DNA from 3 places in the Aminobacter sp. MDW-2 genome. Region 1 is predicted to be linked to each of the others. Evidence: predicted binding sites of a transcription regulator. Region 1 holds the regulator's gene; each other region holds the start of a gene.

Evidence for each region. The regulator LexA, encoded in region 1, represses DNA repair genes until DNA is damaged. The targets are predictions, from matches to a motif close to TGTTCNNNNTGTGTTCNG.
Region 2: the regulator LexA is predicted to act here: its motif matches at 6,038-6,055, upstream of H5P29_RS04285 (YifB family Mg chelatase-like AAA ATPase).
Region 3: the regulator LexA is predicted to act here: its motif matches at 3,226-3,243, upstream of recA (recombinase RecA).

The regions. Positions count from the first base shown of each region.
Region 1 covers NZ_CP060197.1:4,028,202-4,037,783, reverse strand. The annotation lists gene gltA (citrate synthase) at 1-100, opposite strand, end outside; gene gltX (glutamate--tRNA ligase) at 285-1,712, opposite strand; gene H5P29_RS19920 (ComEC/Rec2 family competence protein) at 2,011-4,374, shown strand; gene lexA (transcriptional repressor LexA) at 4,501-5,217, opposite strand; gene glp (gephyrin-like molybdotransferase Glp) at 5,323-6,528, opposite strand; gene moaC (cyclic pyranopterin monophosphate synthase MoaC) at 6,529-7,011, opposite strand; gene trpC (indole-3-glycerol phosphate synthase TrpC) at 7,013-7,822, opposite strand; gene trpD (anthranilate phosphoribosyltransferase) at 7,827-8,837, opposite strand; gene H5P29_RS19890 (SurA N-terminal domain-containing protein) at 8,834-9,582, opposite strand, start outside.
Region 2 covers NZ_CP060197.1:877,597-887,178, forward strand. The annotation lists gene H5P29_RS04250 (bifunctional diguanylate cyclase/phosphodiesterase) at 1-69, opposite strand, end outside; gene H5P29_RS04255 (ferric reductase-like transmembrane domain-containing protein) at 259-900, opposite strand; gene H5P29_RS04260 (TetR/AcrR family transcriptional regulator) at 1,007-1,654, shown strand; gene gshB (glutathione synthase) at 1,802-2,746, shown strand; gene H5P29_RS04270 (VOC family protein) at 2,812-3,213, shown strand; gene cml (CmlA/FloR family chloramphenicol efflux MFS transporter) at 3,338-4,522, opposite strand; gene H5P29_RS04280 (sensor domain-containing diguanylate cyclase) at 4,870-5,910, opposite strand; gene H5P29_RS04285 (YifB family Mg chelatase-like AAA ATPase) at 6,193-7,725, shown strand; gene H5P29_RS04290 (transglutaminase-like cysteine peptidase) at 7,984-8,613, opposite strand; gene H5P29_RS04295 (polyhydroxyalkanoate depolymerase) at 8,914-9,582, opposite strand, start outside.
Region 3 covers NZ_CP060197.1:4,151,596-4,161,177, reverse strand. The annotation lists gene sufA (Fe-S cluster assembly scaffold SufA) at 1-318, shown strand, start outside; gene H5P29_RS20555 (TfoX/Sxy family protein) at 375-689, shown strand; gene H5P29_RS20550 (hypothetical protein) at 692-991, opposite strand; gene H5P29_RS20545 (pseudouridine-5'-phosphate glycosidase) at 1,206-2,132, opposite strand; gene H5P29_RS20540 (carbohydrate kinase family protein) at 2,153-3,091, opposite strand; gene recA (recombinase RecA) at 3,368-4,456, shown strand; gene alaS (alanine--tRNA ligase) at 4,704-7,364, shown strand; gene H5P29_RS20525 (VOC family protein) at 7,473-7,871, opposite strand; gene H5P29_RS20520 (GyrI-like domain-containing protein) at 8,059-8,907, shown strand; gene H5P29_RS20515 (hypothetical protein) at 8,937-9,582, opposite strand, start outside.

The sequences.
Region 1 (9,582 bases):
GCGATGCGATGTCGATCACATCTGGTCCGACCGTTCCGCCGCGGACCTTGAACTCGTGGGTCTGGCCGCGGAACTCCAGTTTGGCGGTCGAATCAGTCATCGCATACTCCTTAGTGCTGAGTTGCCGCCTTGCGCGGCGCAATCGTCATAACAAGGCAACCCATTAGGCCCGGAACGCTTGAACTCGCTTCCCAGCTTTCCCGCTGCTTTCAAATTGACCTGTTGCCGCAATGTTGCACCGCAACAGCCTCATTTCAATGCAAAACTAGGAAAGCACTGCTGACCTAATCGATTTGATCAAAAATGCGGGCTAGACTTTCGTCGCGCCCTAGAACGGCGAGCACATCGAACACTCCGGGGGAAGTGCTCTTGCCCGTCAGGGCGGCCCGCAAAGGCTGCGCCACGCCGCCCAATTTCAGATTTTCGCGGCCGGCAAACTCGCGGATCGCGGCCTCTGCATTGGCCGCCGTCCAGTCGGCGGCAGCGACCGTCGCGAGCGCCGCATGCGCGCCCTTGAGGATATCCTTGGCTGGGCCGGCGAGCAGGCCGGCGGCCTTCTCATCGAGCGGCAGCGGACGCTGGGCAAACAGGAAGCCTGCGCCGTCAGCCAGTTCGATCAGCGTCTTGGCACGCTCCTTGAGGCCCGGCATGGCGGCAAGCAGCTGTGCCTTGCGCGTGTCGTCGAGCCCGCCGAGGATGGCATCGCCGCCGGGCAGATAGGGCAAGGTGACAACGAAGATGTCGAACAGCTTCTTGTCGTCCATCTGGCGCATATGAACGCCGTTTAGCGCCTCGAGCTTGGCAAAGTCGAAGCGTGCCGCACCCTTGTTGACGTCCTCGATCTCGAACCAGCTGATCATGTTCTCGATGCTCATCACCTCGTCGTCGCCATGGCTCCAGCCGAGGCGGGCGAGGTAGTTGAGCAGGGCCTCAGGCAAATAGCCCATGGCGCGATAAGCATCGACGCCGAGCGCGCCATGGCGCTTGGACAGTTTTGCGCCGTCCGCACCATGGATCAGCGGGATATGCGCCATCACCGGCACGTCCCAGCCCATGGCGTTGTAGATGACGGTCTGGCGCGCGGCGTTGGTCAGGTGGTCGTCGCCACGGATGATGTGGGTGACGCCCATGTCGTGATCGTCGACGACGACAGCATGCATGTAGGTCGGTACGCCGTCCGAACGCAGGATGATGAAATCGTCGAGATCCTTGTTGGGAAAGCGCACATCACCCTGCACGCGGTCGAGCACCAGCGTCTCGCCGTCCTGCGGCGCCTTGATGCGAATGACCGGCTTGACGCCAGCCGGCGCCTCGGACGGGTCGCGGTCGCGCCAGCGGCCGTCATAGCGTGGCGGCTTGCCCTCGGCGCGCGCCTTCTCGCGCATCTCGGTCAGCTCTTCCTGCGAGGCGTAGCAATAATAGGCTTTGCCCATGCGCACGAGTTCTTCGGCCACCTCGCGATGGCGCGGCGCACGCTCGAACTGCGAAATCGGCTCACCCTCCCAGGTCAGGCCGAGCCAGGTCAGGCCCTCGAGGATCGCGGCAGTTGCGGCGTCGGTCGAGCGCTCGCGGTCGGTGTCCTCGATACGCAGCAGCATGGTGCCGCCGGTGTGGCGGGAATAAAGCCAGTTGAAGAGAGCGGTACGCGCGCCACCAATGTGCAGATAGCCGGTGGGCGAGGGGGCGAAGCGGGTGACGACAGGCATAGCGATTTCCAAGGGAAGCAGGGCGCTTGGCCGAAAACCGGCGGCGCATGGCGTTTGTGTGCGGTTGATGTAGCATAGAAGGTCTGGGGCGCAAGAGGCAGGCCCGATGGGCGACCGCATGCGGGAGGGGCAAGCCGGTAACAATCCGGTGGTAGAAGCCAGCGAGCGCGACTTGCTGACCTCTCCGGCTGTGCCTGCCGTTGCGTGGACACCACCAGCTCTGCCCGAGAGAGATGCTGCTCCTGACGCCGATGCATCGCCGTTTCAGCGAGGACACAAGTCCTGGCTACGGCAAGGATCGCAATTGCTGGTCGGTCACCGGATCACCGCACGATCCACCCTGGCCGCGATCGAAACGGAACTCGACCGCGGTGCGGCGTTCCTGCTTCTTCCGGTCTTTCTGGCCGCTGGTGCCCTGGTGTATTTCGCGCTTCCGAACGAGCCGGATCTCGCGCCGCTCGTCATTGTGTCAGCGACACCGGCCGTCCTCGCCTTCCTAACGCGCGCACGGCCGCCTGTTCACTACGCGCTCGCCGCACTCGCCGCCTCAATGCTCGGCATGGCGGGTGCAAAGTTCGAGACCGAACGCATGGCAACGAAGATGCTGGGCGCCGAGATCTCGACTGCCATCACCGGGCGCGTCGTCGAAATCGACAATCTGGACAAGGGCAGGGTGCGGCTGACGCTCGACGTTCTGGCGACTGCGCGCCCGGTCTTGCGTTATACGCCCGATCGGGTGCGGCTCGTTGCCCGCAAGCTTCCTGAGGGCGTCATGGCGGGGGCCGAGGTGACGGGTTATGTCAGGCTGATGCCGCCGTCCGGGCCTGTGCGGCCGGGCAGCTATGATTTTTCCTTCGAAAGCTATTTCGATGGCATCGGCGCCAGCGGCTTTTTCATGAAAGGCCCAGAGTTTGCTGCAACCACCCAGCCGCTGTCGGCCAGTGATCGTGCATTCGCGTCGATCGAGAATGTGCGCCAGAAGATTGCCCAGCGCATTCGCGACCGCATTGGCGGTCCGGAGGGCGAAATCGCGGCTGCCCTGGTCGTCGGCGTGAGCGGCGGCATTCCCGAGGATGTCAACGAGGCGCTGCGGCGTACCGGGCTCTACCACATCATCTCGATCTCGGGTCTGCACATGGCGATGGTCGCAGGCACGGTCATGCTTTTGATGCGGCTAGGCTTCGCCGCCTTTCCCGGCTTCACCTCGCACCGGCCGGTCAAGAAGTACGCGGCAGGCGCGGCACTGCTCGCCACCGGTGGCTATCTGTTCATTTCAGGCGCCGAGGTCGCGGCGCAACGCAGCTTCATCATGCTGGCGGTGATGCTGACGGCCGTGCTGCTCGACCGCGCAGCACTCACCATGCGCAACCTGGCGATCTCGGCCGTTGTCGTGATCATGATCTCGCCCCACGAAGTCGTCGGGCCGAGCTTCCAGATGTCGTTCGCCGCAACGGCAGCCCTCGTTGGCGCATATGCCTGGTGGTCGGACCGGCGGGAGGAGCAGGCGCTGCCGGTCGGTCAGAGATCGCTGCCGTCCAAAATCTGGCGCTGGCTTGCGACAGTTGCGATAGGTCTCGCCGCGACGTCGGTGATTGCCGGGCTCGCGACCAGCGTTTTTGGTGCATGGCATTTCCAACGTGTCTCGCCCCTCAGCCTGTTCGCCAATCTGGCAGTCAGCCCGTTTGTGTCTGTCCTGGTCATGCCCTTTGCCGTCATGGCTGGCATCTTCATGCCGCTTGGACTCGACGGCCCCTTCCTCGACACGATGGGCTTCGGCCTGAAGGCAATGATTGGCATCGCCACCTGGTTCTCCGAGCGCTCGCCGGTCGATGCGGTCGGCCTTGTCTCGTCACATGCGGTATTGTTGCTCACTGCAGCACTCGTCATCGCGTCGACGGCAACGACCTGGCTGCGCGCCGCCGCACTGCCATTCGCGGCCCTTGGGCTGCTGACGGTCGTGGAAACGGAAACGCCCACGGTTCTCGTTTCGGAAGATGGCCGCCTCGTCGGCGTCCCGGTCGACGATGGCAAGCTGGCCGTCAATCGCGTCCGGCCGAACCAGTTCACCGTCGACAACTGGCAGCGCGCGCTGGCGTCGGAAACACTCGTCACCCCGGCCCGTTCGGCCGCGAATGCAACGAACGGGACTGTCCGTTTGCCCAGCGAGACCGGCTCACAGCCAACAGCCGAGGCAGATGTCGCCGGTACGATACCCGGCAATCCAGTATCTGGAGAACTAAACGCTGCCGGCGCGGACGCCTTCGTCTGTGACAGCGAGCTGTGCACGGTTCAACAACCGGAGGGGGCACGGATCGTCCATGCGGCGAATGCGAGCGCCGCTGCACGAGCCTGCGACAACGCGGATCTCATCGTCGTCGACGATGCCACGGCAAGCGACGTCTGCCCCGGCGTGGCCGTGCTCACCAAACGCGAGCTGGCGCGCCTTGGCAGTGCGTCGATATTCATCACAGCCGCGGCGGCTGGCGTAGATCGGGCGGTCGAGATACGCCACGCCGTGGCGGAACCGTACCGCCCGTGGCATGCGCAGCGCCAATTTTCGCGCGAGGCGAGGGGCCTGCCACCCTACAAGCGAGTGGAGATGCCCCCAAAGACATCTGCCGGGGCAACCAAGGCGCACCCGAAAGCGCCGACTGCGACCACACGGTGAGTCCGAATCTGTACCCGCCGTCGCAGAGCCGTCAGATACGGCACGATAGCAACAGTGCAGATCAGTCCGGCTTACAGATTGCAGCAGGATGGACAGGCCGAGCTGGCGGAAACGCAGCCCCGGCAATCAATAGCGGCGGATCAGGCCGACAAGCTTGCCCTGCACCTTGACCCTGTCCGGTCCGAAGATGCGGGTTTCATAGGCCGGATTGGCGGCCTCAAGAGCGATCGAGGCACCCTTGCGGCGGAAACGCTTGAGCGTCGCTTCTTCGTCGTCGACGAGGGCGACGATGATCTCACCGGGATTGGCCGTGGTCGAGCTGCGGATGACCACAGTGTCGCCGTCGAAGATGCCGGCCTCGATCATCGAGTCGCCCTTGACCTCGAGCGCGTAATGCTCGCCGCCCATGATCATGTCTGGCGGCACCGAAATCGAATGCGTCTTGTGCTGGATGGCGTCGATAGGCACACCGGCAGCGATGCGTCCCATGACGGGAATGGCAACCGCCGAAGCAACATCGTCGTCATTGCCGGCCGACATGCTGCGTGACGGCTCGGGTTTGCGGCCGAGGCTACCCTCGATGACGCTGGGCGAGAACTTCTTCGCCGCGTTGAGGCCAGGCGCGATCGAATCGGGCAGGCGCAGCACTTCAAGCGCGCGCGCCCGGTTGGGCAGGCGTCTGATGAAGCCGCGTTCTTCGAGCGCCGTGATCAGGCGATGGATGCCGGACTTGGAGGCGAGGTCGAGTGCTTCCTTCATCTCGTCGAAGGACGGCGGAATACCCGCTTCCTTCAGCCGCTCGTGGATGAATAGCAAAAGCTCGTGTTGTTTGCGCGTCAGCATCGCCACCCCCGAGGAATCAGAAGAAAAACAAACCCAGAACAAACACTATCTGTTCCAGTTGTGTTCCGCAACTGTTGATATTTCGTGAAGGGTGGAAGGTGCTGCTCAGCGCAACATCATCACCTGGCAGGCGCTGCCGGCTTCGACTGCAGGCGCGAAGGGCACCCGCACGATGGCGCAATTGGCGTCGGCCAGCGTGCGCAGCATCGAAGAGTCCTGGATCAGGTAGGGTGTGACGACGAGACCCTCAGCGGTCTCGCGCGCAATCGCGCGGACAAAGTCCTGGCGCAGGTCGTTGGCCGCCATTGCCGTGTCGAGAATGCCGTTGCGCATGTCGGGCGAATAAGGGCGGCCGCCAAGCTTCGCCAGCAGAGGTTTCAGGAAAATCTGCGAGCAGATCAGGCTGGCGACCGGATTGCCCGGCAAGCCGACGCAGCGGCTGTTGCCGAGCCGGCCGAACATCAGCGGCTTGCCCGGGCGCATCGCGATCTTCCAGAAGTTGAGATCCATGCCGAGATCGGTCAGGACACGGTGAACGAGGTCGTGGTCGCCGACCGAAGCGCCGCCCAGCGTGACGATCACATCGGCGTCGGCGGCGAGCGCCTTGGCGACCAGTGCGGAGATTGCCTCGGTGCGGTCGGCGGCGATGCCGAGATCGAGTACGCGCGCGCCAACCGACTGAACGATCGCCGCGACGCCGTAGGCGTTGGAGGCGATGATCTGGTCGGGCCCTGGATTGCTGCCCGGCGGCAATAGCTCGTCGCCGGTGGCGATGATGGCGACCAGAGGCGCCCGCAGCACTTCGACGCTGGGATGATTGGCAGCTGCGATCAGCGAGAGCCCTGCCGGGTCGAGCACACGTCCTGCATCAAGGATGAGGTCGCCCTGCTTGAAGTCGAGGCCCCTGGCGCGGATGTTACGGCCAGCAAGCGTTGGCTCGAGCACCGCGATCTCGCCATTGCCGAGATCGCGAACGTTCTCCTGAATGACGACGGTATCAGTGCCTTGTGGCACCGGTGCGCCGGTGAAGATGCGGACGCACTCGCCTGGTCCGACGGTGCCCGTGAACTGCTTGCCGGCGGGTGCCTGGCCGATAACCTTGAGCTGCGCCGGCAGTGAAGCGATGTCGGCGGCCTGGACGGCGTAGCCATCCATGGCGGAGGCGTCAAAGGGCGGCTGGGTGCGCAGGGCGTGTAGTGGAGCCGACAGCACGCGGCCTGATGCCTGGGCAAGGCCGACAGTTTCCGTGCCGCGCGGTTCGGCAGCGTCGAGCAGGCGCGCCAGGGCGTCGGCGACGGGCAGCAGCGCCATCTATTCGGCAGCCTTGTAGTCGCCCGACTTGCCGCCGGTCTTCTCGACCAGCCGGATGCCGGAGATCACCATGCCGCGGTCGGCGGCCTTGGCCATGTCGTAGATGGTAAGGCAGGCGACCGAGGCAGCCGTCAGCGCTTCCATCTCGACGCCGGTCTTGCCGGTGACGCGGGCAAGCGCCGTGACGCGCAGGCCGGGCAGCGCCTCATCTGGCTCGATCTCGACCGAAACCTTGGTCAAAAGGATGGGATGGCAGAGCGGCACGAGTTCATGCGTGCGCTTGGCGGCCATGATGCCGGCAATGCGGGCGGTGCCGAGCACGTCGCCCTTCTTGGCGTTGCCCGACAGGATCAACGCCAGTGTCGCAGGACGCATGACGACATGGCCTTCGGCGATTGCCGTGCGTGTCGTCTCGGCCTTGTCGCCGACGTCGACCATGTTAGCCTCGCCGGTGGCGCCGATATGGGTGAGGGTGGTTGCCATGTCAGGCGCTTGCCAGGGCTGCGCCATCGAGCAGCGCACGCGTCGCCGAGGTCACGTCGGCCTGCCGCATCAGGCTTTCGCCGACGAGGAAACTGGAGATGCCGGATTTCCGCAGACGCAGGCAATCGGCATGCGTAAAGATGCCGCTTTCGCCGACCAGCAGCCGGTCTGCCGGCACCATCGGCGCCAGGCGCTCCGACGTGTCGAGGCTGACCTCGAATGTGCGCAGGTTGCGGTTGTTGATGCCGAGCAGGCGCGACTGAAGCTTCAGCGCGCGTTCTGTCTCTTCTTCGTCATGGACCTCGACGAGCACGTCCATGCCGATTTCGAACGCCTCATCCTCGATACGCCTGGCATCTTCGTCGCTCAGGCTCGCCATGATGATCAGGATCGCGTCCGCGCCCCAGGCACGTGCTTCGTGCACCTGGTAGGGCTCGAACATGAAGTCCTTGCGCAATGCCGGCAAGGCGCAGGCGTCGCGCGCGGCGGTCAGGAACTCCGGTGCGCCCTGGAAGGATGGCGTGTCCGTCAGCACCGACAGGCAGGCAGCGCCGCCGTCGGCATAGGCCCTGGCGAGCGCCGGCGGATCGAAGTCGGGACGGATCAGGCCTTTGGACGGGCTCGCCTTCTTGATCTCGGCGATCAGGCCAAAGCGGCTTTCACTGTGCCTGGTTTCGAGTGCCGCGAGAAAGCCGCGCGGCTTGGTGACGTCGCGGGCGCGCGCCTTGAGCTCGGCGAGCGGCAGCAGCGCCTTCGCTGCGGCGATCTCGTCGCGCTTGTAGGCTTCGATGCGGCGCAGGATATTGGCCATGTCTCTATCCGTTCGAAACGGCGACCAGTCGGTCGAGCACTGCCTTGGCGCGGCCGCTGTCGATTGCCTCGGCGGCAAGCGGCACGCCTTCGCCGATCGTTGCAGCCTTGCCGGCAACGACGAGGCCGGCACCGGCATTCATCAGCACCGTGTCGCGATAGGCACCCTTGGCACCTTCGAGAACCCCGCGCAGGGCAGCGGCATTGTAGGCGGAATCGCCGCCGCGCAGCTCTTCGCGCGTATGCTTGCTCAAGCCGACCTGTTCGGGCGCCAGCGTAAACGTGGTGATCACACTGTCCTTGAGGGCTGCGACATGGGTCTCACCCGTCGTGGTGATCTCGTCATAACCGTCGCCGTGGACCACCCAGACGTGCTGGGCGCCAAGTTCCTTCAGCGTCTCGGCCACCGGACGCACCCATTCGGGCGAGAACACGCCGACCAGCTGGCGGTTGACGCCGGCGGGATTGGAGAGCGGGCCGAGCAGGTTGAAGATGGTGCGGGTGCCAAGTTCGACGCGGGTCGCGCCGACATGCTTCATCGCCGGGTGATGCGCCGGCGCGAACATGAAGCCGACGCCGGCGTCATGGATGCAGCGGCCGATCGCCTCGGGCGTGAGGTCGATGTTGACGCCAAGGGCGGTCAGAACGTCGGCGGCGCCGGTCAGCGAGGACAGGCCGCGATTGCCGTGCTTGGCGACAGGCACACCTGCGCCCGCGATGACGAAGGCCGAGGCAGTCGAGATGTTGACGCTGTGCGAACCGTCACCGCCGGTGCCGACGATGTCGATGGCATCGGCAGGGGCTTCGACGCGCAGCATCTTGTCGCGCATGGTGGCAACGGCGCCCGATATCTCGCTTACGGTCTCGCCGCGCACCCGCAGCGCCATGAGAAAGCCACCGATCTGGCCGGGCGTGGCTTCGCCCGACATGATGATGTCAAAGGCCTCGCGTGCCTCCTCGAAGGTGAGAGGGGTGCCCGCGGCGACCTTGGCGATATGCGGCTTGAGTGCGCTCATGGCGTTCCCACCGCAAGTGCGCGGGTGATCGCCGCCTGGTTGATCGTTGCTTGATACTCGCCCTGGAGCTGGGCGACGATCTGGTCGAGCAGGTCGTCCGACATGCCCGAGGCAAACTGCTTCTGCGCGTCCTCTGGCACCGCGCTCTTGTCCGCACCGGCCGGCTCGAACACTTCGGCGACCTTGAACAGAATCTGCGCATCGCCGGCGGGGGCGGGGACGATGCCAGTGCCGCCCTGGCCCATTGCAAACATCGCGGAGGCACCCTCGCGGCCAAAATCGGCATCGTCGGCCTCGCGCTTGAGGCCGCGCTTGGTCTGCTTTTCGAGCTTGAGTTCGCCTGCGATCACGTCGAGCGAGGCACCGTCCTTGAGGCGCTTCTCCAACTCGTCGGCTTTTGCCTTGAGACGCTTCGTCGCTTCGGCAGCGGTCCAGTCGGCGACGACCTTCTCGCGGACCTCGTCGAGCGTGCGGTCGCGGGCAGGCGTGATCTCGTCGACCTCGTAGAAGACGAAACCATTGGTGCCGACATTGAGCGGCGGGTTTTCGGTGCCGGATTCGGCGGTGAAGGCCGCCTGGATCAGGTTGCGCGAGTCCGGCAGGTCGTTGACGATGGTGCCGTCTGGCTGCTGGCCGGCGCGGTCGATGGCATCGATCGTCACCATCTTGAGCTTCAGCTTGTCGGCGGCAGCCTTCATCGACTCACCTGCGGCGCGGGCGTCCTCGTAGGAGTCGTGCACGTCGA
Region 2 (9,582 bases), 2.7 Mb from region 1:
CCCGGTCAAGGCATCGGTGAAGGCCAGATCCGCCGTTTCCCTGTCCGAATGGCTGACGCCGATAGGCATGCTTTGTCTCTGTTCTGCTAATATTTGCAACTGTTGCAGCACAGTGCCAGCAAAGCGTTTAGGAATTGTATTCAATCAGCTTGCCGTCCGGATTTCGACACGGCGTCGAAACCGGTTTCAGCGATGGCAATCCGGCGCTGCCAAAATGCTGGATCCAGGCGCCAGTCAGCCATCAAATTGACGCGCAAGCTAAGCGCCTTGCCCGGCCACGTCGCGCTTGCGGCCACACAATTGGCTCATCAACCGGAGCGCGATCGCGGCAAGGATCAGTGCCATGTAAGGCCAGTACATTCCCGGGTTCAGCACCGCCCGGCGCCCGAAATTGACGACAAAGAAGACAGCCAGGAACCAGGCGCCACCGCCGTGGATGATGCGCCAGGCTTTCGGCCCGATCGCGGCAGCCGTCCGGTCGAACGACGTTGCCGCCATCAGGATGATGGCGAGATAGCCGGCGCCGCCGGCGATGAAGGCGGCGGGCGCCGTGAGCTCGTCGAACAGCACCGGATCGAGCTGCGACAGTGCGATGATGGCGACGGCATGGACGCCGTGCGAAAAGGCGAAGGCCAGGCCGAAATGGCGGCGGTTAGCCCTGATCCAGCGCGACATGGCCGATGGCCAGAGCCAAGCCAGGCTCGAGGCGGTGAATGCGAGCACGAACAGCATGAGTGAGGTGCGTGCGGTGAGCCTGATCACCACGCGCGCGCCGTCGACCGGATCGCCTGCCAGGCCGGCAGCAGCGCCGCACGCCGCCAACACGACCAAGCCAAGCCAGGCTGTCAGCCGCCAGCCGCTGGGCGGCCATCTCGAAGTGCTTTCGGGCCAGACCCGCATGATTTTTCCTCCTATGTAATCACTGCTTACATTCGGTTGCAAAGAACTGTCAAGTCGATGTTTACGCCGCTTACATTTCGGCCCGCCGACCGCTACTAGAAGAGGCATGACCAACTCTTCCCGCGCGGCGTATCATCACGGCAACCTCGTCGAGGAGCTCATCGCCGCCACCATCGGGATGATCGAGGAGAAGGGCGTCGACGCCGTTTCGGTGCGCGAAGCCGCAAAGCGCGCCGGCGTTTCGCCTGCGGCCCCCTTCCGCCATTTCGCCAACAAGACAGCTTTGATGACGGCGGTGGCCGAGCAGGCGATGGGCCGCTTGACCTTGTCGGTCCAGCAGGAGCTGTCGGCGACCGGCGACGCCGACCCGGTCGAGGGCCTGCGCGCCATCGCGCGGGGCTATCTCGCCTGGGCGCTCGCCAATCCGACGCACTTCGACGTCATCGCCTCGCGCACGGTGATCGACTTCCACGGCTCGCCGAAACTGACCGGCGAAACCGAGGCGATCCGCCTGGTCATGCTCGACCTGATCGCCCGCGGACAAGCGTCCGGCCGAATATCTGCAGCCCTTGCCCCCGACGCGTTGATGCTGTCGGTGCGCGCCTTCATCTATGGCCTGTGCCGGATGTGGATCGACGGCCACTTTGCCGAATGGCATGTCGAAAAGCCGGCCGGGCAGGCCATGGCCGAAGCGGTCGAGCTGTTCATCGACATGATCGGCGGGCGCCATGCGACGAACCTCTCCGGGACCTAGCATCGGCCAGCCGATGCATCGGGTGAACTTGTTCGCACCCGCCGCCATTGCATAAGGACGGCAAATTGCTACATCCTCGTCACCGCAGAGCGCGACCGGAGCCCGGCCCGCGCGACAAGATTACCGAAAGCCGCGCCGGAGACGTCCATGCCGCTCAAGATCGCCGTCCAGATGGACCACATCTTCACCGTCAACATCGCCGGCGACACGTCGTTCGCGCTGTCGCTGGAGGCCCAGCGACGCGGCCACGAACTCTACCACTACACGCCCGACCGGCTGTCGATGCGCGATGGCAAGGTCTTTGCCCGGATCGAGAAGCTCGAGGTCCGCGACGTCAAGGGTGACCACTTCACCCTCGGCGAGCCCGTCCGCACCGACCTGTCGGAGATGGACGTGGTCCTTTTGCGCCAGGATCCGCCCTTCGACATGAACTACATCACCACCACCCACATGCTCGAGCGCATCCACCCCAAGACGCTTGTCGTCAACGACCCGGCATGGGTGCGCAACAGCCCGGAAAAGATCTTCGTCACCGAATTCGCCGACTTGATGCCGGAGACGCTGATCACCAAGGATCCGCAGGAAGTGGCCGCCTTCCGCAAGGAGTTCGGCGACATCATCGTCAAGCCGCTCTACGGCAATGGCGGCGCCGGCATCTTCCACCTGCACGAGGCCGACCGCAATCTGTCGTCTCTGCTCGAGATGTTCGGCCAGCTGTTCCGCGAACCCTACATCGTCCAGCGCTACCTCAAGGACGTGCGCAAGGGTGACAAGCGCATCATCCTGATCGACGGCGAACCCGCCGGCGCCATCAACCGCGTGCCGGCCGAGCATGATGCCCGCTCCAACATGCATGCCGGCGGGCGGGCCGAGAAGACCGAACTCACCGAGCGCGAGCGCGAAATCTGCGCCCGCATCGGCCCGTCGCTGCGGGAACGCGGTTTCATCCTCGTCGGCATCGACGTCATCGGCGACTACATGACCGAGATCAACGTGACCTCGCCGACCGGCATCCGCGAGGTCAAGAAGTTCGGCGGCGCCGACATCGCCGCGCTGTTCTGGGACGCGGTGGAGAAGAAGCGGGCGAAATAGCCCCTTTCGCCTGCGGCGACATCACGACCCACGTCGATGAAGTTGACCAGCATGGAGGCAAGACAATGGAACTGAAGCGCGGTCGTTTGATCGACCATCTGCATTTGCGCACCCGCGACCTCGCGGCAAGCAAGCGGTTCTATACGGCCGTGCTTGGCGTCCTGGGGATTCCGATCATCGATGGCGGCGCGCATTTCTACGCCGACGAGCTGTGGGTCGACGCCGGCGAGCAGTCCAGCCGCGTGCATGTTGCGTTTCAGGCTACCGACCGCAGTGTCGTCGACCGGTTCCACGCCGCAGGTCTTGCTGCGGGCGGCAAAGACAATGGCGCGCCCGGCGAGCGCGCCTATCATCCCGGCTACTACGCAGCCTTCCTGTTCGATACCGATGGCAACAACATCGAAGCCGTGTTTCACGGCCCCGCCAACCGCTCGGTCGACGCGGTTACGATCACCTGGGCTCCATAACAAGGACAGCGTGATCCCGTCGGTGCCGCCGGCGGAGATGGCTGCAACTCCGGCTTCAAGCGCCGCGCCCCTGACAAGGGGACGCGGCAAAAGGCGGCCTGCAAGGCCCCCTGGAGTCACAGACTTACCCCACCTGCAACCACCTCAGGCCGCACAGCGTCGCAATTGCCATGACCGCGCAATAGGCGGCGAGCGGCCAGGCTGTGTCGCCGCCGAGCATGAGCACCGCCAGCGTGCCCATAAGGCCGACGATCAGGCTCTGAACGCAGAAATAGAGCGCCACCGCGGTGCCTGCGGCATCGCCGAACGCTTCGAGCGCGCCATTCGCCGTCACCGCGCCGGCAAAGACGATACCGATGGCGATCACCCACATCGGCATGATGAAGGTCGCGAAGGAGGGTTGGCCGAAAAGCTGGCCAAGACAGAGCAGCACTGCGCCTGCGAGCAGCATCGCCATGCCGCGCTTCAGGCTGCCGGGTATCCCCCAACGCGCCACGAACAGTTTGGCGAAGCGCGTGGTGACGATCATGGCCACCGCCGCGGTGGCAAAGGCAAGGCTGAAGCCGAGCTGCGAATAGCCGGCGCGATCGATGAGCACGCGTGGCGCCGTCGAAAAGAAGACGAAGAACGCCCCCATCGCGGCGCTGAAGCCGAGCGTATAGACGAGGAAGGCCGGGCTCTTGAGGATCGCCCGGAAGGCGGGGCGCGACTGGGTCGTTTCGGGCCGGGTCTCGTGCCAACGCAGAAGCGCATTGACCATGGCCAACACAGCGAGCAAGCCGAGCGTGGCGAAGATCGCCCGCCAGCCCAGGCCATGAGCAATAAGCGCGCCGGCGATCGGGCCGAACGCCGGCACGCAGGCCAGCATGGCGCTGAACAGGCTGTAGATAACAGCACCTTCCGGCCGCTCGGCATAGGCGTCGCGTACCGTGGCGAAGGTGGCGACGAGTGCCGCGGAGGCGCCCAGAGCCTGGACGACGCGCAGGGCGACGAACAGCGGCGCCGAGCTGGTGACGGCAAGCAGGAACGAGGCGGCAGCAAACAGCAGCACGCCGCCAAGCAGCACCGAGCGGCGGCCGATCCTGTCGGAGATCGGGCCGAAGATCACCTGCCCGAGGCCGAGCACGATCATGTAGAGGCTCAGCGTCAGCTGGACGACGTCGGGCGTGGTGGCGAGGATTGCCGGCATCTCCGGCACCACAGGCAGGTAGATGTCCATGGCCAGCGAGGCCAGGATGTCGAAGGGCGCCATCAAAAGCAGCGCCGCGGGCAGGGAATGGCTCCACGTGGGAGAGTTTCGATTGGGCATGACTTTTCATCCGCACAAATGAATTTCATCTGGCGGCGATCTGCCACTTCGCTTGTCGATTACATCGGCTGGATGTCAGGAAACGATTTCCCGCAACCGCGCCGGACCGATCAGTGATCAGGAAATGAGGGGGCAGGGCGCCGCAACAACGTCTTGGTGTTGTTGCGGCCTATCTGTCTGCGGACTTGGCTGTACCCATGTTCGTCTCGCGGAGAAGCGCGGGCGCCTTGATTGGCTCGCGGCTTCCTAGCAGCCCGCCTGGCCCGGAACAACCCCGAGCCTCGGAAGGAGGCGGCTCGGGCGGCCCCGCCGGAAAACCAGCTCGCCAGCAAAAGCGCAGTTGCGCCTCAGGCGGCGCGCGGGTTTCTCACCCCGATGGCCTCGGTCGGCTTGAAGATCCGGAAGGTGTTGCGACCCGCTGATTTGGCGGCATAGAGCGCGGTATCGGCTCGCACCAGCAGATCCGAGGGGCTGCACACTTCATGAATCGCGATGCCGATCGAGGCGCCGAGCTTCAGGGCCCGGCCGCCGTGGTCGACCGGTCTGCCCAGCCTGTCGATGATCTGGCGCGCCAGTTCCGAGATCGCCGCAAGGTCCAACTCCGGCCCCACCAGCACGGCGAACTCGTCGCCGCCGATGCGCGAGACGAGCTCGACGCCGGCGCAGGCGTTTTGCAGACGCCGGGCCACTTCCTTCAGGCACTCGTCGCCGGCGACATGGCCAAAGGTGTCGTTGATCTGCTTGAAGCCGTCGAGGTCGACCAGCAGCAGCGCTCCGAGCGGAGGCCGATCGTCGGCATCGGCCGTCAGCTCCGCCAACTTGGTCTGGAACCGGCTGCGGTTGGCGAGCCCGGTCATGACGTCATATTCGGCGAGATAGCGGGTCTGGTCGGCCAGAATCTTCTCTTCGGTGATGTCCTGCTTCATGCCGAAGATACGCACGGCAACGCCATCCTCGCATTCGACGCTGGCAGTGATGCGGATCCAGCGGCGATTGCCCTTCGCAGTCACGATCTCGGCGTCGAGGCCGAAGCCGGTGCGCTCCGCAATGCCCTTGCTGCGCTTGGCATGCAGCTCGATGGCGGAAGCCTCGGTGTAGCATTTGACGATGTCCTCACGGACGAGCGGTGCTCCACGCGGCAGGTCGAACAGATCATAGACCACGTCGGTCCAGTGCAGCGCCTGGTCGGCGAGGTTGCATTGCCAGACGCCGATGCGGGCAGCGGCCGAGGAGCGGTCGAAAATCTTCTGGCTGTGCGCCAGCGAGGCCGCTTGTTCGCGGATCAGCGCCGTCTGCGCCTCAAGCCTTGCCTCGAGCCCCGCGATGATGGCGTCGCTCTGCCAGAGAACGGCCCGCCGCCGTATGTGCCGCGATGACGGACTGCGCATGTGGATAGCCCCTGTTTCGGGCAGAGCTTCGCGCGGCGGCGCTTAATATTCCCTCTCTCTAATGCCGCAAGGGCAGATTGCTGCGCACCAGGGTTAACGTATCCCGAACGCACCATGCCGACGTGCATGTTCTTGAATTGTTCTTGCGCACCTTTGCAATCTATGCTTGTCTTTGGCTGAGGCTTACGCAGGCGAGGGGCCGCCTGCCGGAAGCAACGTGCATGAATTCGCCACAGCGCATCCGTGCGGTCCCAAGGAGCGCGGTGCTATAGGGAGGGCAGCATGGTTTCGCGCGTGCGCACTGTCGCGTTCCAGGGCATCGAGGCGGTTCCCGTCGACGTGCAGGTGATGGTCGCGCCCGGCAAGGTCGGCATGCAGATCGTCGGCCTGCCCGACAAGGCGGTGGCCGAAAGCCGCGAGCGGGTGCAGGCGGCGTTGCACGCGTCCGGCCTGTCGATGCCTGCCAAGAAAGTCACCATCAACCTTGCCCCGGCCGACCTGCCCAAGGAAGGCAGCCATTACGACCTGCCGATTGCGCTCGGGCTGATGGCAGCACTCGGCGCCCTGCCGGGCGATGCTCTCGCCGCCTATGTCGTGCTCGGCGAGCTGTCGCTGGACGGCACCATTTCGGCGGTCGCAGGTGCGTTGCCGGCGGCAATCGGCGCCAATGCCGAGGGCAAGGGGCTGATCTGTCCCGCCGCCAGCGGACCGGAAGCCGCCTGGGCCGGTGCCGACATCGACATTCTGGCGCCGCGCAGCCTGATTGCCATCGCCAACCATTTTCGCGGCACCCAGGTACTTTCCCGACCCGAACCCGGCATTCGTGCTGCGGCGCGCGACCTGCCCGACCTCGCCGACATCAAGGGCCAGGAAAGCGCCAAGCGAGCGCTCGAGGTCGCCGCCGCTGGCGGCCACAACCTCTTGATGGTCGGCCCGCCTGGCGCCGGCAAGTCGATGCTGGCGGCGCGGCTGCCCTCGATCCTGCCGCCTTTGTCGCCCAAGGAACTTCTCGAAGTGTCGATGATCGCCTCGATCGCCGGCGAACTCGCGGAAGGCAAGCTCACCGACCGGCGCCCGTTCCGGGCACCGCATCATTCCGCCTCGATGGCGGCAATGGTCGGCGGCGGCTTGAAGGCGCGGCCGGGCGAAGTATCGCTCGCCCATCACGGCGTGCTGTTCCTCGACGAGCTCCCCGAATTCACACCACAGGTGCTCGATTCTTTACGCCAGCCGCTCGAAACGGGCGAATGCATGATCGCCCGCGCCAATCACCGCATCACCTATCCGGCGCGCATCCAGCTGGTCGCGGCGATGAACCCGTGCCGCTGCGGCATGGCCGGCGAACCCGGCTATCGCTGCCTGCGCGGCACGCGCTGCCAGTCCGACTATCAGGCACGTATCTCCGGGCCGCTGCTCGACCGCATCGACCTGCGCATAGAGGTGCCCGCGGTCTCGGCCTCCGACCTCATCCGCGGCAGCCGCTCGGAAGCCAGCGCCGATGTCGCCTTGCGTGTCGCCCGGGCGCGGACGATCCAGCGCGAGCGCCTCGAACGCCATGGGGTCACAGGTGCCACCACCAATGCGCAGTGCGCCGCAGGCCTGATCGAAGACATCGCCGCGCCCGATGCCGCTGGGCTTTCGCTGTTGCGCGACGCCAGCGAAAAGCTCGGCTTTTCCGCCCGCGCCTATCACCGTGTGCTCAAGGTGGCACGCACGCTGGCGGATCTCGATGGCAGCGAGACTGTCGGCCGCATTCACCTCGCCGAGGCGATTTCATATCGCATGAGCGCCGAGCGCATGGCGCAGGCAGCGTAGGAAGAGGAGGGGCGCCGCAAGCGCAGTTCAGGCTGTCGCAAGGGAGGTGAAGGCAGTAGACGAGCCCAATGAAAGCGAACAGCGGACATGCAGCGTCCGCGGCGCTGGCGGAACTCAACCTCACCGCTCGGTAAGTCTAACGGGACGGTGGCATATGGCCGCCGTTTTGCCTCGCCAGAGGACGCGGCCAGGACCACTTGGCCACAAGCCGCCCTGCGAAACACGAAGGAACAGCGGTTACCGTATCCGCAAGAGACGCTACTTGACCGAGCCGACCAGCATCGGCTGGCCTTCGCGGATCGTCACCCAGCGGCCGGTGTTCTCGCTCGACTGGCGCTTGAGGTAGCTGTAGCCGGTCTCGTCCCACTGGCGCACGGCATCGGTCAGATTGTCGAGGATGAAGTCGCCCTTGGAGGTGCGCACGGTCAGCACCGCATGACCCTCGCCATCGGGCTTGCGCACCACCGTGATCAGCAGGTTGGACAGTTTCAGACCTTCGCGGTTCAAGGTCCGGCGCTTTTCCAGCACATAGTCCTCGCAGTCGCCTTCACTATTGTCGGGGTAGGTCCAGACCTCGTCGCGGCCATAGATGTCGATATCGTTCATTGGTTTGACGGCGGCGTTGACCGACACGTTTACGGCGACGATCTTGCGCCACATCGCGCCTGTCATCTGCTCGGGCCCGGTGTCGCGCGACCGGATCGAGCACTCGGCCGGATTGAGGCGGCAGAAATCGTAATGGCCGATCGGCTGCGACGTCAGCCCACCCGTAGTCATCGGCTGGGACGCAGCAAAGGCTGCGCCAGCGGACAAAACCACGCCCGTCATCAGCCCGAAAAACACACCGGCACGCCCCGCCGCGCACCGTACGCCTGCTGCGGAAATCATCTGCCCCGCTCGCCCCATTTACATCGTTAATAAAACGTTAAGAGCGAGGGGCAGGCGGAGTCAATCAAAGCTCGCTGCAGATTGCAGACATGGTTACCGCAGCGGCGGCCAAGCGATAATTGTGCAACAGACGCACGGCACGGCGGCCGGACAACCGGAGCCGGCTTTCGCCAGCCGCGCTGCACGAATTCAACGAGTTAGGGTGCCCTGTACCCGAAAAGGCGCACAGAACGCAGAAAGGCCCGGCGTTTGCACCGGGCCTTGCCTGTGGAAAAGATGAACCTGGCTGGGCGGCGGCCGTCAGGCCTTGCGCACCAGCCGAGGCTTGGCCGCCTTGCGTGCGGATGCGCCATAGCTTGCCATGAAGTCGACGATGCGGGGCACGATCTCGGCGCGGAAGCGTGAGCCGTTGAAGACGCCGTAATGGCCGACAGCCGGCTGCATGTAATGCGCCTTCATGTCCTGGGGAACGTTGACGCACAGATCATGCGCTGCCTGCGTCTGGCCGAGGCCCGAAATGTCGTCGTTCTCGCCTTCGACGGTGAACAGCGCGACGTTGCGGATTGCCGAGGTGTCGACGGGCTGGCCGCGATGGGTCATCTCGCCCTTGGGCAAAGCGTGGCGCACGAACACGGTGTCGACCGTCTGCAGGTAGAATTCGGCGGTCAGGTCCATCACCGCCAGATATTCGTCATAGAAGTCGCGGTGCTTCTCCGCCCCGTCGCCATCGTTCTTCACCAGGTGCATGAAGAAGTCCTTGTGGGCGATGATGTGGCGGTCGAGGTTCATGGTCATGAAGCCCGACAACTGCAGGAAGCCCGGATAGACCTCGCGGGCAAAGCCGGGCGCCGGCCACGGCACCTGCATGATGACGTTGTCGCGGAACCAGTCGATGCTCTTCTTCTCGGCCAGTTGGTTGACGGCGGTCGGATTGCGCCGGGTGTCGATCGGGCCGCCCATCAACGTCAT
Region 3 (9,582 bases), 120 kb from region 1:
GCCACCCGTGACAATGCCAAGGGCATCCGCCTCGGCATCAAGAAGGGCGGCTGCGCCGGCATGGAATATACGGTCGACCTGGTGACCGAGCCGAACCCCAAGGACGACCACATCGAGCGCGACGGCGCCCATGTCTATGTCGCTCCTGAAGCCGCGCTCTTCCTGTTCGGCACGCAGATGGACTTCGAGGTCACGACCTTGCGTACCGGCTTCACCTTCAACAATCCGAACCAGAGCTCGGCCTGCGGCTGCGGTGAGTCGGTCGAGCTGAAGCCCGCCGACCTCAAGGCGCTCGCCGAAGCGCGCGCGCAGGCCTGATCCGGGAGGTCTGCCGCCAATCCGAGAGGGCTGCGCCCAATCCGAGAGGTTTGCCAATGAGCGACGAAGCCATCCGCGAGACCTTCTCCGGCCTTGGCGATGTCACCATCCGCAAGATGTTCGGCGGCAAGGGCATCTATCACGACGGCCTGATCGTCGGCGTCGAGGTGCGTGGCGAAATCCTGCTCAAGGCCGATGCGGTGAGCGCGCCCGATTTCGAGGCGGCGGGGGCAACGCGCTGGACCGATGCCGGCGGGCGACCGGTCAACATGCCCTACTGGACAATCCCCGAAAGCGCTGTCGACGATCCTGATGAAATGACCGTGTGGGCGCGCAAGGCGTTCGAGGCGGCACTGCGCAGCAAGAAATAACTTCACATCTCGCCGGGCGGCACGAAGAAGCAGTTCTCGTGCTCTTCGGTCGGATGCAGGCAGATGTGATAGTTGCCGTCGCCCGAGGGGATTTCCGAGCCATAGGGTACGAAATAGCGGTTGTGGTGCGTCACCTTGCGGTGATCGCCGGGCTCCAGCACGATCGACCAGCCGCCGCCATTCTCCTTGACTGACTTCTCGGGAATGGCCTGGCACTCGCCATGTTCGATGTCGCCATGGCAGCAGGCCGGCGGATAGTTCCAGCCTGAAGCCGCCCGATGCGCCGAAGCCGGGGCGGTCATGACAGACAATGCCAGCAACGCAAACGCTACGGCAGCGCAGCAGCGCGCGAATGCCTGCATGCTGAGAAGTCGGCAACGCCCGCCACTGTCGGACATCACGCAAACCCCGATGATGCCGCCGGGCAATCCCGGACGGCAGGCTGGCCGCGCCGCAGCTTAAGCCTGCTTGTTCGGAATGTATATGATGAAGCGCTAATATTGACGTGGATGCGGTTCACGCCTTGGCCAGCGCGATCGCCACCTTGGCCGCCAGCCGCGCATTGTTCTCGACCAAGGCGATGTTGGTCTTCAAGCTGGCGCCGTTGGTCAGTTCGAGAATCTTGGCCAGCAGGAACGGCGTCACCGCCTTGCCCGAGATGTTTTGCGCCTCGGCCGCCTTCTGGGCCGCTTCGATGTAGCTGGCCATCGTTTCAGTCGGGATCTCGTCGCTCTCCGGCACCGGGTTGGCGACCAAAAGGCCGCCGTCGAGGCCGAGTGCTGCGCGCGTCGCATGCAGGCGGGCGATCTTGTCAGCTGTGTCGAGGCGCAGCGGTGCCGCATAGGGCGACTTGCGCGACCAGAAGGCCGGCACGATGTCGGAGCCGTAGGCGACAACAGGCACGCCGCGCGTCTCCAGCACTTCCAACGTCTTTTCGATGTCGAGGATCGCCTTGGCGCCGGCCGAGACCACGATGACAGGCGTGCGCGCCAGCTCGTCGAGGTCGGCCGAGATGTCAAAGCTCTTCTCGGCGCCCTTGTGCACGCCGCCGATGCCGCCGGTCGCGAACACCTTGATGCCGGCGAGATGGGCCGCGATCATCGTCGCCGCCACGGTCGTGCCGCCGGTGCGGCCTTCGGCAACCGCATAGGCGATGTCGGCGCGCGACAGCTTCATTGCGCCGCCGGTCATGGCCAGCGATTCGCGCTCGCCGTCCGACAGGCCGATCTTGATGCGGCCGCCGATGACGGCGATCGTTGCGGGCACCGCACCTTCGTCCGAGATGATCTTCTCGACATTGGCCGCCATAGCCGAATTGTCGGGATAGGGCATGCCGTGGGTGATGATGGTGCTTTCGAGCGCGACAACCGGCTTGCCGGCGGCAAGAGCTGCGGCGACGGGCGCGTGGATGTCGATGAAGGGGCGGGCGGTTTCAGGCGTCATGTTGGTCTCCTTGGTCCGCGTCATGCCATTTCCCGGGCTTGCGGCACAAGGGCCAGCGCCGCGTCAAAGTCTGCCTGGGCGAGATCGGGCACCGCCGAGGCACTTTCTATGGCCAGCACGGCTGCGGCAATGCCCTCGCGCAGCGCCCGCTCGAGCGGCAGCCCGCGCAGAAGCGCCACCGTCGTTGCCCCCGCCAGCGCGTCGCCGGCGCCGGTCACGTCGACGATCCAGCGTGGGGCAGGCGGTGTGATCTCCATCAGGCCGGCGGCGTCATAGGCAAAGACCGAGCTTCCGCCTGCCGTGACGACCCCGCGCTTGAGCCCCGTGGCGCGCAGGCCGCGGGCGAAGGCGTCGGGCGTGGAATCGGCAGCGACATCAGCCAGCACCGCCGCCTCGCGCCGGTTCATGTAGAGGCAGGAGAGCTTGCCGAGGATCGGCGCCAGCCGCACCGCCTTGGCGGGCGAAATCGCAATGGCAAACAGCGGCTTGTCGGCAATCTCGCCGAGCCTGGTCAGCGCTGCTTCGGGCAGGTTGGCGTCGCACAGCACGGCATCCGTGCCTGCGATCGCCTCACGCGTCTTGGCGCGCCTGAGCTGCTTGGCGAAGGCAAGTTCGTAGAGGCTCATGTCTGCCAGTGCCGCGACCACGTCGCCGTCGCGGTCGAGCAGGGCGGTGTAGCTCGGCGTCGCCCGGTCGAGGAAGATGGCCGACAGGTCCTCGATGCCGTTGGTCGCGATCTCCGACGCCACGGCGTCGCCGGCCGCGTCGCCGCCGCGCACCGACATCAAGGCGCCGGTCGCCCCGCGACGCACTGCACCCCGCAACGCATTGAAAGCGCCGCCGCCAACCTCCTCGCTCATCGAGCCGGGGATCGAGGCGCCCGCCACGAACGGTGCCGTCATGCGGCCGCGCCGGTCGACATGTGCGCCTCCGATGGCAAGGATCTTGGGTGACGTCATGATGCAGGTGTCCGGCAGAGGTTTCGGGCGTGGAACTTAGTGTCTGGCGAGGCGGGCGGCAACCGAATCGCGGCGCGGGCGGATTTTCACGGCGGCGTGTCGCGCCATATGCGACATCGCATCACGTGCAGCTTTAAAACAAAAAAAGAACACGCATGTGATTAAACATAAATATCAGTAAGTTGACTGCTCTTGCCAAATGAGAACAAAACAGATACAAAATTATATCGGTACCGGATCTGCCGGCCTTCATTGACGACCACGGGGTGATGTATCATGGCTCAGAATTCATTGCGGCTTGTAGAGGATAATTCGGTGGACAAATCCAAGGCTCTGGACGCGGCGCTGTCGCAGATCGAACGCGCCTTCGGCAAGGGCTCGATCATGCGCCTGGGCGCCAATGAGCAGGTTGTCGAGATCGGAACGGTCTCCACCGGCTCGCTCGGCCTCGACATCGCTCTTGGCGTCGGTGGCCTGCCGCGCGGACGCATCATCGAAATCTACGGGCCGGAAAGCTCGGGCAAGACGACGCTCGCTTTGCACACCGTGGCCGAAGCCCAGAAGAAGGGCGGCATCTGCGCCTTCGTCGACGCCGAACACGCGCTCGACCCGGTCTATGCCCGCAAGCTCGGCGTCGATCTCGAGAACCTGCTGATCTCGCAGCCCGACACGGGCGAGCAGGCGCTGGAGATCTGCGATACGCTGGTGCGTTCCGGCGCCATCGACGTGCTGGTCGTCGACTCGGTTGCAGCGCTGACGCCGCGCGCCGAGATCGAGGGTGAAATGGGCGAGTCGCTGCCCGGCCTGCAGGCCCGCCTGATGAGCCAGGCGCTGCGCAAGCTGACGGCCTCGATCTCGCGCTCCAACACCATGGTCATCTTCATCAACCAGATCCGCATGAAGATCGGCGTCATGTATGGCTCGCCGGAGACCACCACCGGCGGCAACGCGCTCAAGTTCTATGCTTCGGTCCGCCTCGACATCCGCCGCATCGGCTCGGTCAAGGACCGCGACGAGGTCGTCGGCAACCAGACCCGCGTCAAGGTGGTCAAGAACAAGCTGGCCCCGCCCTTCAAGCAGGTCGAGTTTGACATCATGTATGGCGAAGGCGTGTCCAAGACCGGCGAGCTCGTCGATCTCGGCGTCAAGGCCGGCGTTGTCGAGAAGTCGGGCGCCTGGTTCTCCTACAATTCGCAGCGGCTCGGCCAGGGACGCGAGAACGCCAAGCTGTTCCTGCGCAACAATCCCGACGCGGCGCGTGAGATCGAACAGCTGCTCAGGCAGAATGCCGGTCTGATCGCCGAGAAGTTCCTCGAGAACGGCTCGCGCGAGGAAGACGACGGCGACGAAGCTGGCGCGATGTAGGCGCATTCGGGGCCGGTCCGGCGAACGTCGGACCAGACCCAAGACAGACGATCTGAGCGACCGCCGGCCATTGTGCCGGCGGTTTGCGTTTGTGAAGACTGCTTCGCTGATCGGGCGGCGGATTGCGGGCTATTGCCGGTCCGGTGTTTCTGGACAGGGTTAAGGTGGGCGGCTAAAAGGCCAGTTCCAATTTCCGCCTGCAAAGGGCGGGGTGCATCTGTTCAGGGCGGCGATCAAAGGCGGCAATATGAGTGGCGTGAACGAGATCAGGTCGACATTTCTCGACTACTTCAAGAAGAACGGACACGAGGTCGTAGCCTCCAGTCCGCTCGTCCCGCGCAATGACCCGACCTTGATGTTCACCAATGCCGGCATGGTGCAGTTCAAGAATGTCTTCACCGGGCTCGAGACGCGCTCCTATTCGCGCGCCGCAACCGCGCAGAAGAGCGTGCGCGCCGGCGGCAAGCACAACGACCTCGACAATGTCGGCTACACCGCGCGCCATCTCACCTTCTTCGAGATGCTCGGCAACTTCTCCTTTGGCGACTATTTCAAGGAGCAGGCGATCGAGCTTGCCTGGAACCTGATCACCAAGGAGTACGGGCTCAAGAAGGACAAGCTGCTCGTCACCGTCTATCACACCGACGACGAGGCGGCCGACCACTGGAAGAAGATCGCCGGCTTCACCGACGACCGCATCATTCGCATCGCCACCTCGGACAATTTCTGGGCGATGGGCGATACCGGCCCGTGCGGCCCGTGCTCGGAAATCTTCATCGACCGCGGCGAGCACATCTGGGGCGGCCCTCCCGGCAGCCCCGAGGAGGATGGCGACCGCTTCCTCGAATTCTGGAACCTCGTCTTCATGCAATATGAGCAGGTGACGAAGGAAGAGCGCATCTCGCTGCCGCGCCCGTCCATCGACACCGGCATGGGCCTCGAGCGCATGGCCTCGATCCTGCAGGGCGTCGAGACCGTGTTCGAGACAGACCTGTTCCGCACCTTGATCGATGCCGCGTCCTCGGCGATCGGCCGTGGCCCGGATGACAGCAATGTCGCCTCCTACCGCGTTATGGCCGATCACCTGCGTTCGTCCTGCTTCCTCGTCGCCGATGGCGTGCTGCCCTCGAATGAGGGCCGTGGCTATGTGCTGCGCCGCATCATGCGCCGCGCCATGCGTCATGCGCAGCTTCTCGGCGCGCAGGAGCCGATGATGTGGAAACTGGTGCCCGCACTCATCCGCGAGATGGGGCAGGCCTATCCCGAGCTCGTCCGTGGCGAAGCACTCATCACCGAGACGCTCAAGCTCGAAGAGACCCGCTTCCGCAAGACGCTCGCCCGCGGCCTGGGCCTGCTGGCGGACGCCACCGAGACGCTGGGCTCGGGCGACATGCTCGACGGCGAAACCGCCTTCAAGCTTTACGACACCTACGGCTTCCCGCTCGACCTGACGCAGGACGCATTGCGCCAGCGCAGCATTTCGGTGGATCTCGCCGGCTTCACCGATGCGATGGAGCGGCAGAAGGCCGAGGCGCGCGCCAACTGGGCGGGCTCCGGCGAGGCTGCGACCGAGGTCGTCTGGTTCTCCGTCCGCGAAAAGACCGGCGCCACCGAATTCCTCGGCTACGAGACCGAGCAGGCCGAAGGCGTGATCCTGTCGCTGCTCAAGGACGGCGCCGTTGTCGATGCCGTGAACGAGGGCGACATCGTCGCCATCGTCGTCAACCAGACGCCGTTCTACGGCGAGTCGGGCGGCCAGATGGGCGACACCGGCACCATTTCAGGCGAAGGCTTCGCCGTCGAGGTGACCGACACCCAGAAGAAGGCCGACGGCCTGTTCGTTCATTACGGCAAGGTCACCAAGGGCAAGCTCAAGACGGGCGCTGCCGTCGAGCTCAAGGTCGACCACAACAGGCGGACGCGTTTGCGGTCGAACCACTCGGCAACCCACTTGATCCACGAGGCGCTGCGCGAGGTGCTCGGCACTCATGTCGCGCAGAAGGGCTCGCTGGTTGCGCCTGAGCGCCTGCGCTTCGACATCTCGCACAACAAGCCGATCTCGGCCGAGGAGCTCGAGGAAGTCGAGCGCATGTCGAACGAGATCGTGGTCCAGAACAGCCCCGTCACCACGCGCCTGATGAGCGTCGACGATGCCATTGCCGAGGGCGCGATGGCGCTGTTCGGCGAAAAATATGGCGACGAGGTTCGGGTCGTCTCGATGGGCACCGGCCTGCATGGTGCCAAGGCCAACCGTCCCTATTCGGTCGAGCTGTGCGGCGGCACCCATGTCCGCTCCACCGGCGACATCGGCCTGGTGCGCATCGTCTCCGACAGCGCCGTCGCTGCCGGCGTGCGTCGCATCGAGGCGCTGACCGGCGAGGCGGCGCGTCGTCACCTCGACGAGCAGGACCGCCGCCTGAAGACGGTCGCAGCAGCACTGAAGGTGTCGCCCGCCGACGTGCTGACGCGTGTCGAAGCCCTGGTCGATGAACGCAAGAAGCTTGAACGCGAGCTGACCGAAGCGCGCAAGCGGCTCGCCATGGGTGGCGGGCAGGGCGGTTCCGCCGATGCGGTGCGCGAGATATCTGGCGTGAAGTATCTCGGCAAAGTTGTGTCAGGCGTCGACCCCAAGGACCTCAAGGGCTTGGCCGACGAAAGCAAGGCCGGCCTCGGTTCGGGCGTGGTGACGCTGATCGGCGTGTCGGAAGATGGCAAGGCCAGCGCTGTCGTGGCTGTCACGGCCGATCTCGTCGACCGCCTCAGTGCCGTCGACCTGGTTCGCGTCGCATCCGCAGCCCTTGGCGGCAAGGGCGGCGGCGGCCGTCCGGACATGGCCCAGGCCGGTGGCCCCGACGCCACCAAGGCCGACGAGGCTGTCGAGGCTGTCGCCCAGGCAATGGCCGGCTGATCCTGGATCAGGCTGAGGAATCGACAGGGCGGGAGCTTCGGCACCCGCCCTTTTCATTTGGCCGTCTCGACGTCCAGGTCGCTGGCCGGCGGATCAGTCTTCAGCGGATCAGTCTTCAAAAGCAGCGACAAATTCGACCTTGATCCGGTCGGGGTCCTCGATGAACAGTGCGTAATAGTCGCTGCCGCCATTGGCGAAGGGATAACGCTCGTCATAGAGGCAGGGAATGCCGTTGTCCCGGCAGACCTGCCTGAGCCTGTCGACGGTCGTCCTGTCTTCCACGCGAAAGGCCAGATGATTGAGGCCAACGCCGGACCGGTGATAGGGCCGATGGGCGTGCTTCTCGGCCACCTGGACGAAGGTCAAATAGGCATGGTTGCCGTGGGCGAGCGTGAAGCCATCGTTCCAGCGCCCGGTTTCCTCATAGCCGATCTGCGCGAGAAGAGACGCCCAGAAGGCATGCGATCTCTCCAGGTTCGACACATAGATTTCGACGTGATGCAGCATCGGCTTGGCCCCTGAACGCTGTTTGCCTGCAATCTCAAGCTGTATCGCTTCCAGTCCTCATCCGCTATCCCACTGGCCTGGGGGATTGTCATGCGGCAGGCGTGCGGGACCTCCGGTTTGAACTCAGCAGGATTTGTCAAATCAGGCTATGTTTCTGTCCGGCCGATCGATTTGCAAAGGGTTTGGCATGAACGGTGAAACGGCATGGGCAGTCTATGAAACCCGCCTGAGAAGGGTTTCGGCTCACATCCACGCGCATCTCGACGAGGAGCTGGATATGGACTGCCTGGCCGACATCGCCTGCATGTCGAGCTACCACTGGCAAAGGATCTACCGCGCCATCTACGGTGAAACGGCTGCCGCCACGGTCAAGCGCCTCAGGCTGCACCGCGCCGCCGGCGACATCGTGGGGACGGATCTGACTGTCCTGGAGATTGCGAAACGGTCCGGCTATCCCAACGTCCAGTCGTTCAACCGCATCTTCAAGGCCGTCTACGGCATGCCGCCGGCGCGCTACCGGAGGGAGGGAAGCCACAAGCTCTTCGAAACCCACAGAGGAAAGGCTTCCCACATGTTCGACGTTCAGATCCGCACCATATCCGACACCAGCCTCGTCGGCGTTCCCCATCAGGGCTCCTACATGCAGATCGGCAAGGCCTTCGAGCAGCTGTTCGGCACGCTCTACGCCCGCGGCCAGGCGCGGCCCGACATGCGCATGATCGGTATCTATCTCGACGACCCCGATCTCGTTGCCGAGGACAGACTGCGCTCGGTCGCCTGCGTCAGCGCCGATGCGTCGGCACCTGCCGCCGCACCGCTCGAGCGCCGCGCCATCCAGGGCGGCGAATACGCCGTGCTGCGCCACAAGGGGCCGTATGCCGAGATGCACATGGCCTACAAATGGCTCTATGCCGAATGGTTGCCGAAATCGGGTCGCCAACTGCGCGACGCGCTGATGTTCGAGGAATACCTCAACAACCCGCGCGACGTGGCGCCATCAGAGCTCCTGACCGACATCCACCTGCCGTTGGCCTGAGTTGGGGGCGCAGGGAAATCCGGCGGTCGTCAGATAAACTCGCGGCCACCGGTATATTGACGGCGAAGCCGCCGGATCACCCACTTGTGGAGCGGCTGGTTCCGCCGGCGATGGAGAAAGACTGTCTCGCCGAATGGCTGTTCGCCTGGCTCGTTCTGCCATGGACCAAACTGCGACGGATCGGGAAACAGCGCTGCGTTGTGTCTCTTCGCAAGGATCGTCAGCACCGACTGGTCATGTCGATGGTCGACGAAGCCAGGCAGGTTCGGAAGCCCGTGTATGTTCGGGGCATCAGTGAGACATGCCTCGCTTGTCATGGCTTCGGAAAGGCGTGACACAAACTGCCTTGCTTCCGGCCCAGCCCGGTAAAGCTGAATGCCGCCTACGAGTTGCGGCAGCGACCAGAACTCATCGGTGTCGGCGTTCAGCTCGACAAAGCAATCGCGCTTTGTCCATGTCGACTGCAGCATCGCGCTGCCCATCTGGAAGAGACAAACAGGGTGTTTTTCAGCCAGCGCGATGAGCGGCGCGGGGTCGGCGATGAATGTCATGGCGATGTCGGTGTAGAGAACCAGCGTGCCATCCGGCACGCTGTTCAGTACATCCATGATGACAAATGGCTTCCAGAGCCAATAGCCCGCACCGCGTCGTGCGCTCATTATGGCCGGGTAACGT